Regions from separate parts of the Janthinobacterium sp. 64 genome, predicted to be linked through region 1. Evidence: predicted binding sites of a transcription regulator. Region 1 holds the regulator's gene; each other region holds the start of a gene.

Evidence for each region. The regulator sigma-54, encoded in region 1, starts transcription at its own class of promoters, with help from an activator protein. The targets are predictions, from matches to a motif close to TGGCANGNAANCTGCTTT.
Region 2: the regulator sigma-54 is predicted to act here: its motif matches at 3,050-3,067, upstream of prpB (methylisocitrate lyase).
Region 3: the regulator sigma-54 is predicted to act here: its motif matches at 3,934-3,951, upstream of CLU91_RS06580 (urease accessory protein UreD).

Annotation. Positions count from the first base shown of each region.
Region 1 is NZ_PHUG01000001.1:4,264,039-4,270,093, forward strand. Features, by position in the region: gene CLU91_RS18750 (KpsF/GutQ family sugar-phosphate isomerase) at 1-82, shown strand, start outside; gene CLU91_RS18755 (KdsC family phosphatase) at 82-615, shown strand; gene lptC (LPS export ABC transporter periplasmic protein LptC) at 658-1,269, shown strand; gene lptA (lipopolysaccharide transport periplasmic protein LptA) at 1,295-1,876, shown strand; gene lptB (LPS export ABC transporter ATP-binding protein) at 1,876-2,631, shown strand; gene CLU91_RS18775 (RNA polymerase factor sigma-54) at 2,636-4,114, shown strand; gene hpf (ribosome hibernation-promoting factor, HPF/YfiA family) at 4,184-4,546, shown strand; gene CLU91_RS18785 (enoyl-CoA hydratase/isomerase family protein) at 4,682-5,767, shown strand; gene rapZ (RNase adapter RapZ) at 5,768-6,055, opposite strand, start outside.
Region 2 is NZ_PHUG01000001.1:1,439,211-1,445,265, reverse strand. Features, by position in the region: gene CLU91_RS06290 (T6SS effector phospholipase Tle3 domain-containing protein) at 1-1,025, opposite strand, end outside; gene CLU91_RS06285 (MBL fold metallo-hydrolase) at 1,167-2,024, opposite strand; gene CLU91_RS06280 (hypothetical protein) at 2,191-2,427, shown strand; gene CLU91_RS06275 (hypothetical protein) at 2,551-2,799, shown strand; gene prpB (methylisocitrate lyase) at 3,130-4,017, shown strand; gene prpC (bifunctional 2-methylcitrate synthase/citrate synthase) at 4,087-5,241, shown strand; gene acnD (Fe/S-dependent 2-methylisocitrate dehydratase AcnD) at 5,253-6,055, shown strand, end outside.
Region 3 is NZ_PHUG01000001.1:1,504,728-1,510,782, forward strand. Features, by position in the region: gene CLU91_RS06555 (urease accessory protein UreF) at 1-102, opposite strand, end outside; gene ureE (urease accessory protein UreE) at 102-626, opposite strand; gene ureC (urease subunit alpha) at 640-2,340, opposite strand; gene CLU91_RS06570 (urease subunit beta) at 2,342-2,671, opposite strand; gene CLU91_RS06575 (urease subunit gamma) at 2,693-2,995, opposite strand; gene CLU91_RS06580 (urease accessory protein UreD) at 3,037-3,879, opposite strand; gene CLU91_RS06585 (two-component system response regulator) at 4,034-6,055, opposite strand, start outside.

The DNA.
Region 1 (6,055 bases):
CCAGATGCTGGTCGTCGATGCCGACGGCAAGCTGGTGGGCGCGCTGCATATCCATGATCTGACGCAAGCGAAGGTGATCTGATGGACAGCGTAGCGGACAACCTGGCGCGCGCGGCCAAGGTCAGACTGATGATCTTTGACGTCGACGGCGTGCTCACCGACGGCAGCCTGCATTTCGGCCCCGATGGCGAGATGATGAAAACGTTTAATGTGTATGATGGCCTGGGTATCAAGCTGCTGCAGGAATCGGGCGTGCAGACGGCCATCATCAGCGCGCGCCGCTCGGCCATCACGGCGCGCCGCGCGCAAGATCTTGGCATTACCCATGTGCACCAGGGCGGTCACGACAAGCTGACGCCGTTTCGCGAACTGCTGGCGCTGACGGGCTTGACGCAAGAGCAATGCGGCTACATCGGCGACGATGTCATCGACGCCCCCATCCTGCGCCGCGTGGGCTTTGCCGTCAGCGTGCCGGGCGGGCGTCCGGAAGTGCAGGACCTGGCGCACCATGTGACGCAGGCCGGCGGCGGCCGCGGCGCGGTGCGCGAGATCTGCGAATTCCTGCTGCGCGCGCAGGACAACTATGCGCGCGTCATGGCGCCGTTCCTGGAGTGAGGCGCACCTTGCCGCCAGTGAGATTGGAAAGAGTGAAACCCTATGCGTAAGCCAGGAGGCGCCCATCGCTGGCGCACGATTTTTACCGTGCTGGGCGCGGTTGTTGTCGCGCTGGCCAGCTTTTGGCTGCTCGAAGTGATGAACAAGAATGCCCAGGACATCACGGCCAGCAAGCATCTGGATGAGCCAGACTATTTCATCACCAATTTCAGCCTGGTGCGCATGGACTTGACGGGTAAACCCAGCTATATCGTATCGGGCACCAAGCTCACGCATTATCCGGCCGACGATTCCTCCGATATCGACCAGCCTTTCGTGCGCAAGCTCACGCCAGGCATGCCGCCGATGAACATGAATGCGGAACTGGCGCATATCGACCAGGACAATACCCGGCTGCAACTGCATCGCAATGTCGTGATCGACCGCGTGGCCAGTCCAAAGGCGCAGAACCTGACGGTCAGGACGGAAGCGCTGACGGTATTCCCGGATGAGGAAAGAATGGAAACGGACGTGCCTGTCGATATCCTGACGGGCGCCTCGCGCCTCAATGGCGTCGGCATGAAGGCCAATAACGCCACTGGCGTGGTGGAAGTGCAGAATGCGCTGCGCATGGTCCTCCCGCCGAAACCGCGCCCTGCCGCGGCGGCAAAATGACAGAATGAAACAAGGAAACCATACTATGAAGAAGATCTTGCTGTTGACCGTATTGTCCCTGGCCATCATGGGAGGTGCGCATGCCGAGAAGGCCGATTCCGAGAAGGAAGCCGTCATCACGGCACGCAGCGGCCACGTCGATGACGTCAAGCAAGTGCGTACCCTGACGGGCGACGTCGTGCTGGTGAAAGGCACGCTGACCATGAAGGCGGGCCGGGCCTTGATCACGGAAGACCCGCAAGGCTACCAGTTCATCACCTTCTGGGCCGATCCCGGCAAGCTGGCCACCTTCCGCCAGAAGCGCGATGGCGCGGGCGACCTGTGGGTGGAAGGCGAAGCGGAGCGCGTGGAATACAACAACAAGACGGAAGTGGTGAAACTGTTTTCCAAGGCCAAGCTGACGCGCCTGGAAGGCACGAAAGTGACCGATGTGGCCAACGGCGCCTTCATCTCGTATGACAGCCGTAAGGAAGTATTCACAATGGAAAATTCCGACAGCGGCACCAGCACGCCCGATGGCGGCAGCGTGCGCATGGTGATCCAGCCGAAGCCCAAGGCACCGGCGGCGGAGAAAGCGCCGGCCACGCCCGCGCCAGGAAAGAAATAATGGACAATACTCGTTGCGGCAGCACCCTGATCGTTCGCGGGCTGCAAAAAACCTATGGCAAGCGGCAAGTCGTGCATGATGTCTCACTGCAAGTCGAATGCGGCGAAGTGGTGGGGCTGCTGGGCCCGAACGGCGCCGGCAAAACCACCTCGTTCTACATGATCGTCGGCCTGGTGCCGTCGGACGGCGGCAGCATCGATATCAGCGGCGTGGACATTTCCCGCCTGCCGATCCACCGCCGCGCGCAGATGGGCCTGTCGTATCTGCCGCAGGAAGCGTCCGTCTTCCGCAAGCTGACGGTGGAAGACAATATCCGCGCCGTGCTGGAAATCCAGACCGTTGAAGGCCGTCCTTTGAAGAAGGCCGAGATCGAAGAGCGCCTGGATAAATTGCTGGCCGACTTGCAAATTGAAAAGTTGCGAGAGAACCAGGCGCTGTCCTTGTCGGGTGGCGAGCGCCGCCGCGTGGAAATCGCCCGCGCGCTGGCCACCGACCCCCGTTTCGTGCTGCTCGACGAGCCGTTCGCCGGCGTCGACCCCATCGCCGTGATCGAGATCCAGCGTATCGTGCGCTTCTTGAAGGAGCGCAATATCGGTGTGCTCATCACCGACCATAATGTGCGCGAGACGCTGGGTATCTGCGACCGTGCCTACATCATCAACCAGGGCTCGGTGCTGGCGTCGGGACGCCCCGACGACATCATCGCGAACGAGTCGGTACGCCGGGTCTATCTGGGCGAACACTTCCGTATGTGAGCCAATGAAACAATCATTGCAGCTGCGCACTTCGCAGCACCTGGCACTGACGCCGCAGTTGCAGCAATCGATACGCCTGTTGCAATTGTCTACCCTGGAATTGCACCAGGAACTAGAGCAACTGCTGACGGACAATCCCTTGCTCGAACGCCTGGACGATCCGCTCGACCATTCGCTGCGCCTGCTGTCCGACGGGGCCCTCAGTTCCACGGCCGCGCCGGCCGAAGCGCCGCCCCAGCCGCCAGGCCAGGAGGCGCCTGCGGCGCCGGCCGAAGCGGAAGCCTTTGACGGCGAGGCGGGCGAGGGCCCGGCCGCCGCGGACGGCGGCGACAGCGACTGGAGCGAGGCGAGCCGCGGCAAGGCGCCCGACGATGAGGATTCGCGTCCGCAACTGGAGGCCCATCACTGCACCCTGCGCGAGCACCTGATGGAGCAGATGCGCGTGACGGTGCTCGAATTGCGCGACCGCGCGCTGGTCGAGCTGATCATCGACGCGCTCGACGACAATGGCTACCTGGAAGAGTCGCTCGACGACATCCTGGCGCGCCTGCCGGAAGAGCTGGAAATCGACGCCGACGAACTGCGCACGGCCTTGTCGCTGCTGCAAAGTTTCGATCCGCCCGGCGTGGGCGCGCGCAATGCGTCCGAATGCCTGGCGCTGCAGATCAAGCGTTTGCCGCACGTCGCCATGGTGACGCGGCGCATGGCCCTCGTCATCGTGGAAAAGCACCTGGCCTGGTTTGCCCAGCGCGATTTCAACAAGCTGAAAAAAGCCCTCGATTGCGACGAGGAAGACTTGCGCGAAGCGCAGACGGTGATTCGCCAGTGCAATCCGCATCCGGGCGCCGTGTTCGCCTCGGATGTGTCCGATTACGTGGTACCCGATGTCGTCGTCAAGCGCGCGCGCAATGGCTGGCAAGTCACCCTGAACAATGACGTCATGCCGCGCCTGCGCGTCAACGCCATGTACGCCAACTTGCTCAAGCAGGGCAAGGGCGAGGGCGCCATGGGTGCGCAGTTGCAGGAAGCCAAGTGGCTGATCAAGAATATGCGCCAGCGCTTCGACACCATCCTGCGCGTGGCACAGGCGATAGTAGAAAGACAAAAGAACTTTTTCTCGCATGGGGCCGTTGCCATGCGCCCCCTTGTGCTCCGTGAAATAGCTGATACACTAGGTTTACACGAGAGTACTATCTCGCGGGTAACAACTCAAAAGTACATGCTGACCCCGCACGGCATGTTCGAGTTGAAATATTTCTTTGGTAGCCACGTCGCCACCGAAGCGGGGGGCGAAGCGTCATCGACGGCGATACGGGCATTGATCGTGCAACTGACAGGAGCAGAAGACCCTAAAAATCCTTTATCCGACAGTAAGATTGCGGACATGCTGGGGGAACAAGGCATGGTGATTGCGCGACGTACTGTTGCCAAATACCGGGAAGCGTTGAAAATTCCGCCAGTGAGCCTGCGTAAGTGTTTGTAAGTTTTTTTCGGTTCCTCTGCGGGCCGGACAGGATGGACCGCACGAACCCGATCATCTTTAGGAGTGTGTATGAATCTCACCATCAGCGGACATCATCTCGAAGTGACACCAGCCATCCGTGAATACGTACAAACGAAGCTGGAGCGCGTGAAACGTCATTTCGATCAAGTCATCGATATCGCCGTGATTCTGACCGTGGATAACCTCAAAGAGAAAGAAAAACGTCAAAAGGCTGAAGTCAACCTGCGTCTGAGTGGCAAGACTGTCTATGTGGAAAGCCTGGCGCACGACCTGTACGCCGCGATCGATACCCTGATCGACAAGCTCGATAGGCAAGTGATGAAATACAAAACCAAAGTGCAAGGGCACGGTAAAGAGGCGATCAAGCATCTGCCAGACAACTCCGAGGAAGACGCCGTCGTCGCCGTTTAAGGCCACCCGCTTCCAGCAGTTGTGATCAACTAAGGGCGCACATCTTGCGCCCTTTTTTGCGCCCGTACCTGTCGAACGCAATCTTCCCCGCGCAAGGGCTAGAATGTTTGCACTTTCACTTCTTTCCTGCCTGCCATGAGCGACTTCGTCCAGACCTCCATCCGCAACCGCACCGGGCACATCGTGCTCGACCGTCCGAAAGCCTTCAATTCCCTGTCGCTGGAGATGGTGCGCGCCTTGAGCGCGACGTTGCTGGCCTGGCGCGACGATCCGCAGGTGGACGCCGTGGTGATCCGTTCCAGCAGCGAAAAAGCCCTGTGCGCCGGTGGCGACATCCGTTTCTTTTACGATGCGGGCCTGGCCACGCCGCAAGGCGGCAGTGCCTTGCTGGAAGATTTCTTTACGGAAGAATACGCCTTAAATCATGTGATTCATTTCTATCCGAAACCGTATATCGCCGTGATGGATGGCGTGGTGATGGGCGGCGGCATGGGCGTGGCGCAAGCCGGGCCAGGCAACCGCCTGCGCATCGTCACGGGCCGCACGCGCATGGCCATGCCGGAAGTCAATATTGGCTTGTTCCCGGACGTGGGCGGCAGTTATTTCCTGTCGCGCCTGGCCGGCCAGCTGGGCCTGTACCTGGGCTTGACGGGCCTGACGATCAACGCGGCCGATGCCCTGTACACGGGGCTGGCCGATGTCTACCTGCCCGAGGCGCAGATGGGGACGCTGCTGGCCCTGTTCGACTCGACGCCGGGCGAGGCCTTGCCGGTCGCTATCAAGGCGCTGGCGGCACCGTTCCAGGCCGGGGCGGGGGCTTCTTCTTTGGCCACCGCGCGCGCGGCGCTGGACCGCCACTTCGGCGCGCCTTCCGTGGCCGCCATCATGGCCTCGCTGGCGCAGGACGACAGCGCGTTCGCGGGCAAGGCCCTGGCGGCCATGCGCCTGCGTTCGCCCCTGATGATGTCGGTGACCCTGGAATTGCTGCAGCGGGGGGCTCACCTGGGCGTGGCCGATTGCCTGCGCCTGGAGCGTACGGTGGTGCGCCATAACTTCGCGCATGGCGAAGTGCTCGAAGGCGTGCGCGCGCTGGTGGTCGACAAGGACAATGCACCGCGCTGGAACCCCGTCAGCCTGGACGAGGTCGATGCAGCCATGGTGGCGCGCTTCTTTGCCCCCGTCTGGCCGGCTCAAGCGCATCCGCTGCGCCACTTGAATTAACTAGCTACGCTCGCGGTGGCGCAGGACCACGCGCTCGTTGGGGCCGAAGTATTGCGCCAGCCGTTCCGCCATGTACACGGAGCGGTGCTGGCCCCCCGTGCAACCGAGGGCCACCGTCAGGTAGCTGCGGTTGTCGGACTTGAATGACGGCAACCATTTTTCGATGAAGGCGCGGATGTCGGCCAGCAGCTCCAGCGCGCTCGGCTGCGCGTCGAGGAAGGCGATCACGGGCGCATCGCGTCCGTCGAGCGGGCGCAGCGCCAGGTCGTAATAGGGATTGGGCAAGGC
Region 2 (6,055 bases), 2.8 Mb from region 1:
CCCTGCAAGCCGTAGTCTGCGCGGTCGAACGCGGCCGTGTAGCTGTCCTTGCGTTCAGGCTTGCGATTGGCGCTGCACTCGTCGACAAATGCGGCATCCTGCTGCATCGCCGAGCGGGTGCGCAGGATGTTGAAAAACGCTTTCAAGGTTTGCGTGCGCGCCTCATACTTTTGCCGGCCCGTGTTGCCGTGCTCATCCGTCAAATGGCCGCTGATCCAGTTTTCCGTGAAATTGCTATCGAGCAGGCTGTAGGGCGGGTTGCACAGTACGTAACAGTCGGCCACGGCGGAAGCGCCCAGCGTCTCGCCGAGAAAGGCGGCCGCCATGGCCACCATATTGCCCTGGCTATGGCAGACGATGGTGACGGGCGCGTCGTGCTGGCACGCCCTGATCGATTGCACGAGCCGCGCCAGGCGCCACGCGGCGAACACAAAATACGGGCGCGGCGGACAGGCATACACTTGCCGGTCATTCGTCGGGTTCATGTGCTGGATATGCATCCACAGGAACAGTTCTTCCGACAAACCCTGGCCCCACAGGTCAGGCAGGGCGCTGCAGCCGTTGGCGAACGGCCCGCCGCCCCAGTAATTCTTTTCGTTGAGATAGATGCCGTCGCCAAACGCCTGCAATTCCTCGCCGTTGGCCTTGTAGCCCCAGCGAAAGCGAATCACGGGCGAATTGGCGTCGTCCGCTTGCAGGAAGGTGGTGGCATTGCGCTTGGGATTGAGGAAGCCGTCATCCGTCAATTCGCGCGCGTATGTCGCAGCCTTCATCTGCCCGGCGGCCGGGCCGGGGATTACCAGGTCCTCATCGCGGCGTTTCAGGCGGGCATTCAGACCTTCACACAGGCCTTGTTCCGCCTGCTCATACCATTCACCGTCGGAATTGACGCCGTGCACAAAGATGATGATGCCGGGACGCGGCAGGCGCGTGACGGCCTTGAGCAGCGCATGGCTGAACAAGGTCGTGCCTTCGGCTTCGGCGAGCAGCATGCAATTGGTATCGAGCGTAGGGTCGGGCGACATGCGGGCGCTCCGTCAGCGTCAAGCAGGAAAAGGCGGCGCCCAAGCAAGCCCGGGCAATCTGCACTGTATGCGGATTGCCCGGGGTGAAACTTGCGTGGTATCAAGAAAGGAGGTGCGAGGGGCGGGGAGTGCCCAGGGCAATCAGATCGCGTTCAGCGGTATTTTGAGGTAGCGCACGCCGTTGTCTTCCGGTTCGGGCAGCTTGCCCGCATTGATGTTGACCTGGATGGCGGGCAGGATCAATGTCGGCATGTCGAGCGTGGCGTCGCGTCCCGTGCGCATGGCCACGAACTGTACTTCCGTAATGCCGTCGCGCAAGTGGATATTGCTGGCCCGTTGTTCGGCCACCGTCACTTCCCAGCGCGGCGCGCGGCCGTTGGGCGGGTAGTCGTGGCACATGAACAGCCGCGTTTGCGGCGGCAGCGCCAGCAGGCGCTGCACGGAGCGGTACAGCAGGGAGGCGGAGCCGCCGGGGAAATCGCAGCGGGCCGAGCCCACGTCCGGCATGAACAGGGTGTCGCCGACGAAAACGGCGTCGCCGATCTGGTAAGCCAGGTCGGCCGGCGTATGGCCGGGCACGTGCAGGGCGCGCACTTCCAGCTTGCCAATATGAAACACCTGGTCGGGCGCGAACAGCTGGTCGAACTGCGAGCCGTCGGCCCTGGCGCCGTCCTGATGGTAGACGGCCGCGAACGCCTGCTGCACCGTCTGGATGGCGGCGCCGATGGCCACGTCGCCGCCCAGCTGCTGCTGCAGGTAGGGCGCGGCGGACAAGTGGTCGGCATGCGCGTGGGTTTCCAGCAGCCAGCGGCACTGCAAGCCGTGTTCGCGCACGAAGGCGATCACCTTGTCGGCCGAGGCGGTCGAGGTGCGGCCCGCCTTCGGATCGTAGTCGAGCACGGAATCGATGATGGCGCAGTCACGGCCATCGGCCTCGTAGACAACATAGGTGACGGTGGCGGTGGCGGGGTCGAAGAAAGCTTGGATTTGTGGAGTCATCACGGCGGCAAAGGGCGGACAGGGAAAGGCATTATATCGCCAGAGTACGCTAAAAAAATGCTGAGAATTGACATTGAACATGCGAAAAACAGATAAGGAGTGCGCGGCAGTCGTGCGCACCCTGGCGCTTGCAGCATGGTAACCTCATTCTTCCAAGGAGGAATTCATGAACGATATCACTGCACGCAGCGAACAGTACCGCGGTTTTACGATTTCCGTGACCCCGCAAAAGGACAACGACGATTTATGGGATTTTACCTACCGCCTGCAGCGCGAAGGTGAACCCGAGGCGCAGGCGATCACGCGCAGCCGCACCCTGGGCGGCTATGCGGCGCCCGAGACGGCTTGCACGGCTGGCCTGGAAGTAGCGAAGACGGAAGTGGATAATCTGCTGCGCCCTTGAGCGAGCGTAAATCGTTTAGCCCGAAAGTGAGCCTGACTACCACTGGCGCGTGAAACACGTCGCTGCCAGTCGCGCTTCATGCTACGATTTCCACTATTGAGTCAGTCACCAAGGAGGCACCCCATGGATAGCAGTTCTAAAATTCACTATAAAGGCTGGGAAATCGTTCCCCTGGCCGTGCCCACCACCGATGGCAAATGGTCGGCGAGTTGCGACATCGAACGCGCCACCGCGGAAGGCCTGGAAGTATTCGAAGGCTCGACCATGCAATTCGTGCGCGACGACGAGGACGGCGCCATTGCCGCCGCCTGCGAAGAAGCCGTGCGCCAGATCGACAACATCATCGCCAATCCGCTGGTGCGGCTGGCCTAGTTTTAGCTCGTAACATCACTCTCAGCCGGCGCCCGCCGGCTGTTTTTTTATGTGCGCGCCCGGCGGCAGTCTCACCTGTTTCATGTTTCAGTGTTTCAAATGGAATGATTGAAACATATTTGAAACATTTCTGATCTCAATCGTGACATCGCTGTTCCCGTGCGTGACAGCGCGTGCAGCGCTGCTGCATGGCCATTTTCCCTGGTTTTCACTGTGTCGTAGCGCATTTTCCGGCCGGGGTGTGCGGTGCTGGCACGGCATTTGCAATAGTGATGCTCATAGCCACTCCGTGAAACATTCGGGACCATCCGAAACCCATAAGGTGAACACATGACTCAATACTCCGCAGGTGCCGCATTCCGCAAGGCCGTCCAGGAAGAATCCCCGTTGCAAGTCGTCGGCGCCATCAACGCCAACCACGCCTTGCTGGCCAAGCGCGCCGGTTACAAAGCCATTTATTTGTCCGGCGGCGGTGTCGCGGCCGGCTCGCTGGGCTTGCCCGACCTGGGCATTTCCAGCCTGGACGACGTGCTGACCGATATCCGCCGCATCACCGACGTGTGCGACCTGCCGCTGCTGGTCGATGCCGACACGGGTTTCGGTTCGTCCGCCTTCAACGTGGCGCGCACCGTGAAATCGATGATCAAGTTCGGCGCGGCCGGCCTGCATATCGAAGACCAGGTGGGCGCCAAGCGCTGCGGTCACCGTCCTGGCAAGGAAATCGTGAGCAAGGAAGAAATGGTCGACCGCATCAAGGCGGCCGTCGATGCGCGCACGGACCCGAACTTCGTCATCATGGCGCGCACCGATGCGCTGGCCGTCGATGGCCTGGAATCGGCTTTGGAACGCGCCGTCGCCTGCGTCGAAGCGGGCGCCGACATGATCTTCCCGGAAGCCATCACGGATCTGGACATGTACGCCACCTTCGCCAAGGCCGTCAACGTGCCTATCCTGGCCAACATCACGGAATTCGGTTCCACGCCGCTGTTCACGCTGGACGAATTACGCAGCGCCCACGTGGGCCTGGCCCTGTATCCGCTGTCCGCTTTCCGCGCCATGAACAAGGCGGCGGAGAACGTCTACCAGGCGCTGCGCCGCGACGGCACGCAAAAGAACGTCGTCGACACCATGCAGACGCGCATGGAGCTGTATGAATCGATCAATTACCACGACTTCGAGCAAAAGCTCGACGCGCTGTTCGCCGCGCAAAAGAAATAAACAGACGCAGGGGCCGCATGCCGGCCCCGCAGTGATGCAACCGAGACTAGTCAATTTTTGGAGAAATCAATGAACGCACCGCAAGCCGCCACTTTCAAGCCTAAAAAATCCGTCGCCCTGTCCGGCGTCACCGCCGGCAATACGGCGCTGTGCTCGGTCGGCAAGACCGGCAACGATTTGCACTATCGCGGCTATGACATCCTGGACGTGGCCGACAGCTGCGAGTTCGAGGAAATCGCCTACCTGCTGGTGCACGGCAAGCTGCCGACGTCCGCCGAACTGAAAGGCTACAAGGCCAAACTGAAATCCTTGCGCGGCTTGCCGTCGGCCGTGAAGCTGGCGCTGGAAGCGCTGCCGGCCGCGGCCCACCCGATGGACGTGATGCGCACGGGCGTGTCCGTGCTGGGCTGCACCCTGCCGGAAAAAGACGATCATAACGCGCCCGGCGCGCGGGACATCGCCGACCGCCTGATGGCGTCGTTCGGCTCCATGCTGCTGTACTGGTACCACTACAGCCATAACGGCAAGCGCATCGAAGTGGAAACGGACGACGACTCGATCGGCGGCCACTTCCTGCACCTGCTGCATGGCGAAAAACCGTCGGCGTCGTGGGAAAAGGCCATGCACACGTCCTTGATCCTGTACGCAGAACACGAATTCAATGCTTCGACCTTCACCAGCCGCGTCATCGCCGGCACGGGGTCGGACATCCACTCGGCCATCACGGGCGCCATCGGCGCGCTGCGCGGCCCGAAACACGGCGGCGCGAACGAAGTGGCGCTGGACATCCAGAAACGCTACGACAACCCGGACGAAGCGGAAGCCGATATCCGCGAGCGCGTCGCCAACAAGGAAGTGGTGATCGGCTTCGGCCACCCCGTCTACACGATTTCCGATCCGCGCAACGTCGTCATCAAGGAAGTGGCCCGTTCGCTGTCGCAGGAAGCCGGTTCCACGAAAATGTTCGACATCGCCGAGCGCCTGGAATCGGTCATGTGGGAAATCAAGAACATGTTCCCGAACCTGGACTGGTTCTCGGCCGTGTCCTACCACATGATGGGCGTGCCGACGGCGATGTTTACGCCGCTGTTCGTCATCTCGCGCACCTCGGGCTGGGCCGCCCACATCATCGAGCAGCGCATCGACAACAAGATCATCCGCCCGAGCGCCAACTACGTGGGCCCGGAAGACCTGGAATTCGTGCCGATCAAGGACCGCAAATAATGACCCCTAATATGAACACACTGCACCGCAAGGCCTTGCCGGGAACAGGGCTGGACTATTTCGACACGCGCGCCGCCGTCGATGCGATCCAGCCAGGCGCCTACGCCACCTTGCCCTATACCTCGCGCGTGCTGGCCGAAAACCTCGTGCGCCGCTGCGACCCGGCGACGTTGAATGCTTCGCTGAGCCAGTTCATCGAACGCCGGCGCGACCTCGATTTTCCGTGGTTCCCCGCCCGCGTCGTCTGCCATGACATCCTGGGCCAGACGGCCCTGGTCGACCTGGCCGGCTTGCGCGACGCCATCGCTGCCCAGGGCGGCGACCCGGCCCTCGTCAACCCCGTCGTGCCGACGCAGTTGGTGGTCGACCATTCGCTGGCCGTCGAATGCGGCGGTTTCGACCCCGATGCCTTCGCCAAGAACCGCGCCATCGAAGACCGCCGCAATGAAGACCGTTTCGACTTCATCGACTGGACCAAGAAGGCGTTTAAAAACGTCGACGTGATCCCGCCGGGCAACGGCATCCTGCACCAGATTAACCTCGAGCGCATGTCGCCCGTGATCCAGGTGCAAAATGGCGTGGCCTATCCCGATACCCTGGTCGGCACGGATTCGCATACGCCGATGGTCGATGCGCTGGGCGTGATCGCCATCGGCGTGGGCGGCCTGGAAGCGGAAAGCGTGATGCTGGGCCGCGCTTCGTGGATGCGTTTGCCCGACATCATCGGCGTCAAGCTGACGGGTAAACCGCAGCCGGGCATCACGGCCACCGATACCGTGCTGGCGCTGACGGAATTTTTGCGCAAGCAAAAGGT
Region 3 (6,055 bases), 2.8 Mb from region 1:
GGATTCGAGCGCCGCTTCCAGCCCCTGCGAATAGCTGTAGGCGCCAATCGGCAGGGCCGGGCTGGCGAACTGCAGCAAGTGCAGCAGGGCCGAGGCCTGCATCATGCAGCGCCTGGCACATCGCCGGGACGGTGGATCTTCTGCCGCAGCGGCACGGGTGCCAGCAAGTGCTGGCCGTGGCCGTCGTGGTGGCCATGGCCGCCGCCGTAGGCGCCCGCCTCCGGCTCGAACGGCGCGCTTTCTTCCGTCACGCTCGCCTGCAAGCCTTGCAGCATCTCTTTTAAAACGGGGTCTTTGCGGATGCGCAAAAAGCCGTCGCCCACCTGCGCCTGCGTGTGGCGGTTCCCCAAATGAAAAGCGCAGCGCAGCAGGGTGTGCGCATCGGCGCACTGCACCAGGTAGGTCGGTTCGCGCGCGGCGACGATCCGCACCACCTGCCCTTCCGGCCCCGTCATGTGCTCGCCGTCGCGCAGCACCGTGCCGCGCACGGTGAACACGGCCACCTCGTCGCCATTCGACAGCACGGCGCGCAACCGGCATTTTTCGCGCTGGTCATAGGGCAGCACGAGTTGCGCGAACGGCGCGCGGTCATCGTCCGCTCCCAGTTTAGTATGCAATGTGAGCATGCTTGTCTCCCGCTTAAAATAGAAAATAACGCTGCGCCATGGGCAGCACGGCGGCCGCTTCGCACACGAGCAGCTGGCCGTCGGCGCGCACGGCGTAGGTTTCCGGGTCCACTTCCATGTGCGGCGTGGCGCTGTTGTGGATCATGTCGTGCTTGCGCAAGCTGCGCATGTTCTTCACGGCGATGACGGATTTGTTCAGTTTCAGCTGATGCCCGATATCGAGGTCATAGGCCGCCTGCGAGACAAACGTAAACGACTTTTTCAGGCCGCCGCCGAAGGCGCCGAACATCATGCGGTAGTGCACGGGCTGCGGCGTGGGAATCGAGGCGTTCGGGTCGCCCATCTGCGCGGCCGCGATCATGCCGCCTTTTAAAATCATCGACGGCTTGACGCCGAAGAAGGCCGGTTTCCACAGCACGATATCGGCGATCTTGCCCGCCTCGATGGAGCCCACCACGTGCGAAATCCCGTGCGTGATGGCCGGGTTGATCGTGTACTTGGCGATGTAGCGCTTGGCGCGGAAGTTGTCGCTGCGCGCCGTGTCGGGCGCCAGCGGTCCCCGCTGCACCTTCATCTTGTGCGCCGTCTGCCAGGTGCGCATGATCACTTCGCCCACTCTCCCCATGGCTTGCGAGTCGGACGACATCATCGAGATGGCGCCGATGTCGTGCAAAATATCTTCCGCCGCGATGGTTTCGCGGCGGATGCGCGACTCGGCAAACGCCACGTCTTCGGCAATCGCCGGATCCAGGTGGTGGCATACCATCAGCATGTCCAGGTGCTCGTCGAGCGTGTTGACGGTGAACGGGCGTGTGGGATTTGTCGACGAAGGCAGCACGTTGGACTGGCCGACGGCGGCGATGATGTCGGGCGCATGGCCGCCGCCCGCGCCCTCCGTATGAAAAGTGTGGATGGTGCGGTCCTTGAAGGCGGCCAGCGTGTGTTCGAGGAAGCCGCCTTCGTTGAGGGTATCGCTGTGCAGCGCCACCTGGATATCCATGCGGTCGGCCACCGACAGGCAATTGTCGATGGCGGCCGGCGTGCTGCCCCAGTCTTCGTGCAGTTTCAGGCCGATGGCGCCCGCGCGCACCTGCTCCTCCAGCGGCAGCGGCAAGCTGACGTTACCTTTGCCCATGAAGCCCAGGTTCATCGGGAAGGCGTCGGCCGCCGCAAGCATGGCGTGCAAATGCCACGGTCCCGGCGTGCAGGTGGTGGCGGCCGTGCCCACGGCCGGCCCCGTGCCGCCGCCCAGCATGGTGGTCACGCCGCTCATCAAGGCTTCCTCGATCTGCTGCGGGCAGATGAAGTGGATGTGCGTGTCGACGCCGCCGGCCGTGACGATCAGGCCCTCGCCGGCGATGATCTCGGTGGCGCCGCCAATGGCCAGGGTCACGCCAGGCTGGATGTCCGGGTTTCCCGCCTTGCCGATGCCGAAGATCATCCCGTTTTTCAGGCCGATGTCGGCTTTCACGATGCCCCAGTGATCGAGGATGACGGCATTCGTGATGACGGTATCCATCACCTCGGCCGCGCAGCGCTGCGACTGGCCCATGCCGTCGCGGATCACCTTGCCGCCGCCGAATTTCACTTCTTCGCCGTAGATCGCATAGTCATGCTCGATCTCGATGAACAGTTCCGTGTCGGCCAGGCGGATGCGGTCGCCCTTGGTGGGGCCGAACATCTCGGCATACGCGCTGCGGGGAATGCTGGCCATCTCAATCCTTTCCCGGTGGTGTGTCTTGCAGTTCGCCCATCACTGCGCCATTGAAGCCGTAGACCTTGCGCTCGCCCGCCAGCGCCACCAGTTCCACCGTGCGCTGCTGGCCCGGCTCGAAACGCACGGCGGTGCCGGCAGTGATGTTCAGGCGCATGCCGTAGGCGCGCCAGCGCTCGAAGGCCAGCGCCGGGTTGACTTCAAAAAAGTGGAAGTGCGAGCCGACCTGTATCGGCCGGTCGCCCCGGTTGGCCACCACCACGGTGGCCGTGGCGCGCCCGGCATTCAAGCTGATTTCGCCTTCTTCCAATTGGTATTCGCCTGGGGTCATGCGGGGCTCCTTCTCAAAAGACTACGGTATCGGGTGGTGCACGGTCACCAGCTTGCTGCCATCGGGGAAGGTCGCTTCCACCTGAATGTCGGGGATCATCTCGGCGATGCCATCCATGACGTCGGCGCGCGAGAGAATTTTTGTCCCGTCCGACATCAGCTGCGCCACCGACTTGCCATCGCGCGCGCCTTCCATGATGGCCGCGCTGATCAGGGCCACCGCTTCCGGATAGTTCAACTTCAAGCCGCGCGCCAGGCGACGTTCGGCCAGCAGCGCGGCCGTAAAAATGAGCAGCTTGTCTTTTTCGCGGGGAGTCAGGTCCATGTTTTTCCTTGTGCTTCTTTCCTGATTAAGTGTTCCAGATGCTAAGTGTTCCAGATGCGGGGCACGACGGCGTCGCGTCCCAGCATGGCGGGGCGCAGCAGCTGCCAGGCGACCAGCATGACGCGGCACGCCGCCTCGCTGTCGCCGCACAGCAGGCGCACCACCACCAGCGATTTCATGTGCGTGGCGCCAAACACGGCGCCGGCCGGCACGCCGATCTCGCGCACGGCCGCCAGCACGGAGGGAGAAACGGGTGCGCCGACGGCGATCAGGGTGGCGCACACCGTGTGCCCCCCAAGGCCCAGCGGGCTGGCCATCAGCGCGCCGCCGGCCGCCAGTACGCCCTGCTCCCACCACAGCAGCTTGCCGCCGCGGCGGATCTGCACCTGCTGGCTGATGCTGCCCGTATTGAAAATTTCTCCCGAGGCGCTGCGCCCCAGGCAGACGATGTCACAGCCGATGTAGCTGGCGTCGACCGCCAGTTCCACCTCGTGGCGCAGGCGCACGCACGCCTGGTCGAAGAAGATGCTTTCCTGCGGCAGCCACTCGATGGCAGCGCCCCTGCCTGCGCGCAGCACGATGTGCTGGCCCGAGACGTGGCCATTCGCGCGGTACCACTTGGCCGCGCCCGGCGACGTGAGCAAGGCATGCGCGCCTGCGCCCACGGTGGCGTCGACGGCCAGCTGGTCGCCACCGACCACGCCGCCGGGTGGATGAATGATGATGGCGTGGCAGACGGCCTCACCTTCCGGATACAGCGGCTTTTGCACGCGCAAGGGGCCGCTGTGCGTACGCTCGACGAGGCGGCTGACGCCATCGTGCAGCGCAAAACCCAGGCGCAAATGCGCCTGCCAGGCGCCGTGCGCGCTGGGCTGTGAAGGCATGGCTGGATGGGGTCTGTCTGGCATGCGGGGCAATCGCGTAAATAAGCGATTACCTAAGCAGGATATGTGCCAGCGTCAGGGGAAGAAAAAGTGAGAATCGTGCACCGCGCAGCAGCGGACGCACCGGCATGGTGCATCTGCCGCACCGCAGCGTTTATGTTGAGGCCACGGCCAGCGTACGCCGTTCGCGCAGCAAGGCCGTGAAGGCTTCGGCGGCCAGGGGGCGGCTGAAAAAATATCCCTGCATTTCATCGCAGCCGTGTTCCGTCAGGAAGTCGACCTGCGCGCGCGTTTCCACACCTTCGGCGATGACGCGCATGTCGAGATTGTGTGCCAGCGAGATGACGGAGCGGGCGATGGCCGCGTCGCTGCTGCTGGTGGTGACGTCGTCGACGAAGGATTTGTCGATCTTCAGCACGTCGATGGGGAAACGCTTCAGGTAGCCCAGGCTGGAATAGCCGGTGCCGAAGTCGTCGAGCGAAATGCCCACGCCGATATCCTTCAGGCGCGTGAGGGCCGCCACGGCCTTGTCCGGATCGCCCATCACCGTGCTTTCCGTGATTTCGATGCCGAGGCAGGCGGGCGCGATGGCGTATTTGCGCAAGACCGCCTCGACGAACGGCACCGTGCGGTCCTGCGCGAACTGTTTGCCGGACAGGTTGACGGCCACCTTGATGCTGCCCAGGCCCGCGTCGTGCCAGGCGCGGATCTGCGCGCAGACGCCTTCGAGCACCCATTCGCCGATGGCCGTGATCAAGCCGTATTCCTCGGCCAGCGCGATGAACAGGCCCGGCGGCACCTTGCCCAGCACCGGATTATCCCAGCGCAGCAAGGCTTCCGCGCCCAGCAGGGCGCCCGTGCGCAAGCACATCTGCGGCTGGTAATGCACTGCGAATTCGTCGCGGCAGATGGCGCCGCGCAGCTGCTGCTGCATCGCCAGGCGGGCGCGGATATCGCTGCCCATGCGCTCCGTGAAGAAGGCGTAATGGTCGCGCCCCATTTCCTTGGCCCGCACCAGGGCCGTGTCGGCGTGGCGCAGCACGTCGTCGAGGCTGTCGCCGTCGGCCGGGCACATGGCGATGCCGATGCTGGTCGTCAGGGCCAGGCGCTCGCCATCGACATTGAGCTCTTCGCGCAAGCCGGCCAGGATGGTTTGCGCCAGCGCCAAGGTCCGGCCCAGCAGGGCATCGTCCTGCAGCAGGATCTGGAATTCGTCGCCGCCCTGGCGCACCACGGTGTCGCCCTCGCGCACGCAGCCGGAGAGGAAACGCGCCACCACTTGCAGCGCCTTGTCGCCCACGGCCTGGCCGTGCGAATCGTTGATGTTCTTGAAGCGGTCCAGGTCCAGGCACATCAGCACCACTTGCTGGCCGTCGCGCACGGCGTTGGCGCGCGCCTGTTCGAAACGCTCGCGCAGCAGCACGCGGTTCGGCAAGCCCGTCAGCGCGTCGTGGTAGGACAGGAAATCGATCAGGTGCTGCTCGGCCTTGCGCTCGCTGATGTCGAGGAACACGCCCACGTAGTTGACGACGGCGCCGTCCGGGCCATGCACGGTGGACACGCTGAGCAGACAGGGGTAGGTGTCGCCGCTCTTGCGCCGCGTCTGCACCTCGCCCGACCAGCAGCCGCTGCTGCGCAAGCCCTGGCGCAGGGCCAGCAGCACCGCTTCGCCCGTGTATTCGGCGTGCAGGCGCATGATGTCCGTGCCCACCACTTCCTGCGCCGCGTAGCCGGTGATGCGTGTAAAAGCGGGATTGGCGGTGACGATGACGCCAGCCGCATCGGTGATCAAAATGGCGTCCTGGGTCGCTTCGAAGACCTGGCCCGACAGGCGCAGCAATTCTTCATTGGCGCGGCGGATCTGCACTTCGCGCGCCAGGGTGCTGGCCACCTGCTCCAGTTCCGCCGTGCGTTCGGCCACTCTGCGCTCCAGGTTGGCGCGCTCCTGCGCCAGCTGCAGCTGCGCCCGCGCCAGGCGCACGTGCGCATCGGTACGGGCGAGGATTTCCTCGGCCTGGAAGGGCTTGGCGATGAAGTCGACGGCGCCCAGCGCAAAGCCGCGCACCTTGTCGTCCGTATCGTACTGGGCCGACAGGAAGATCACCGGCACCTGGCGCAGGGACGGTATCTCCTTCAGACGGCGACAGACTTCAAAGCCGTCGAGACCCGGCATGCG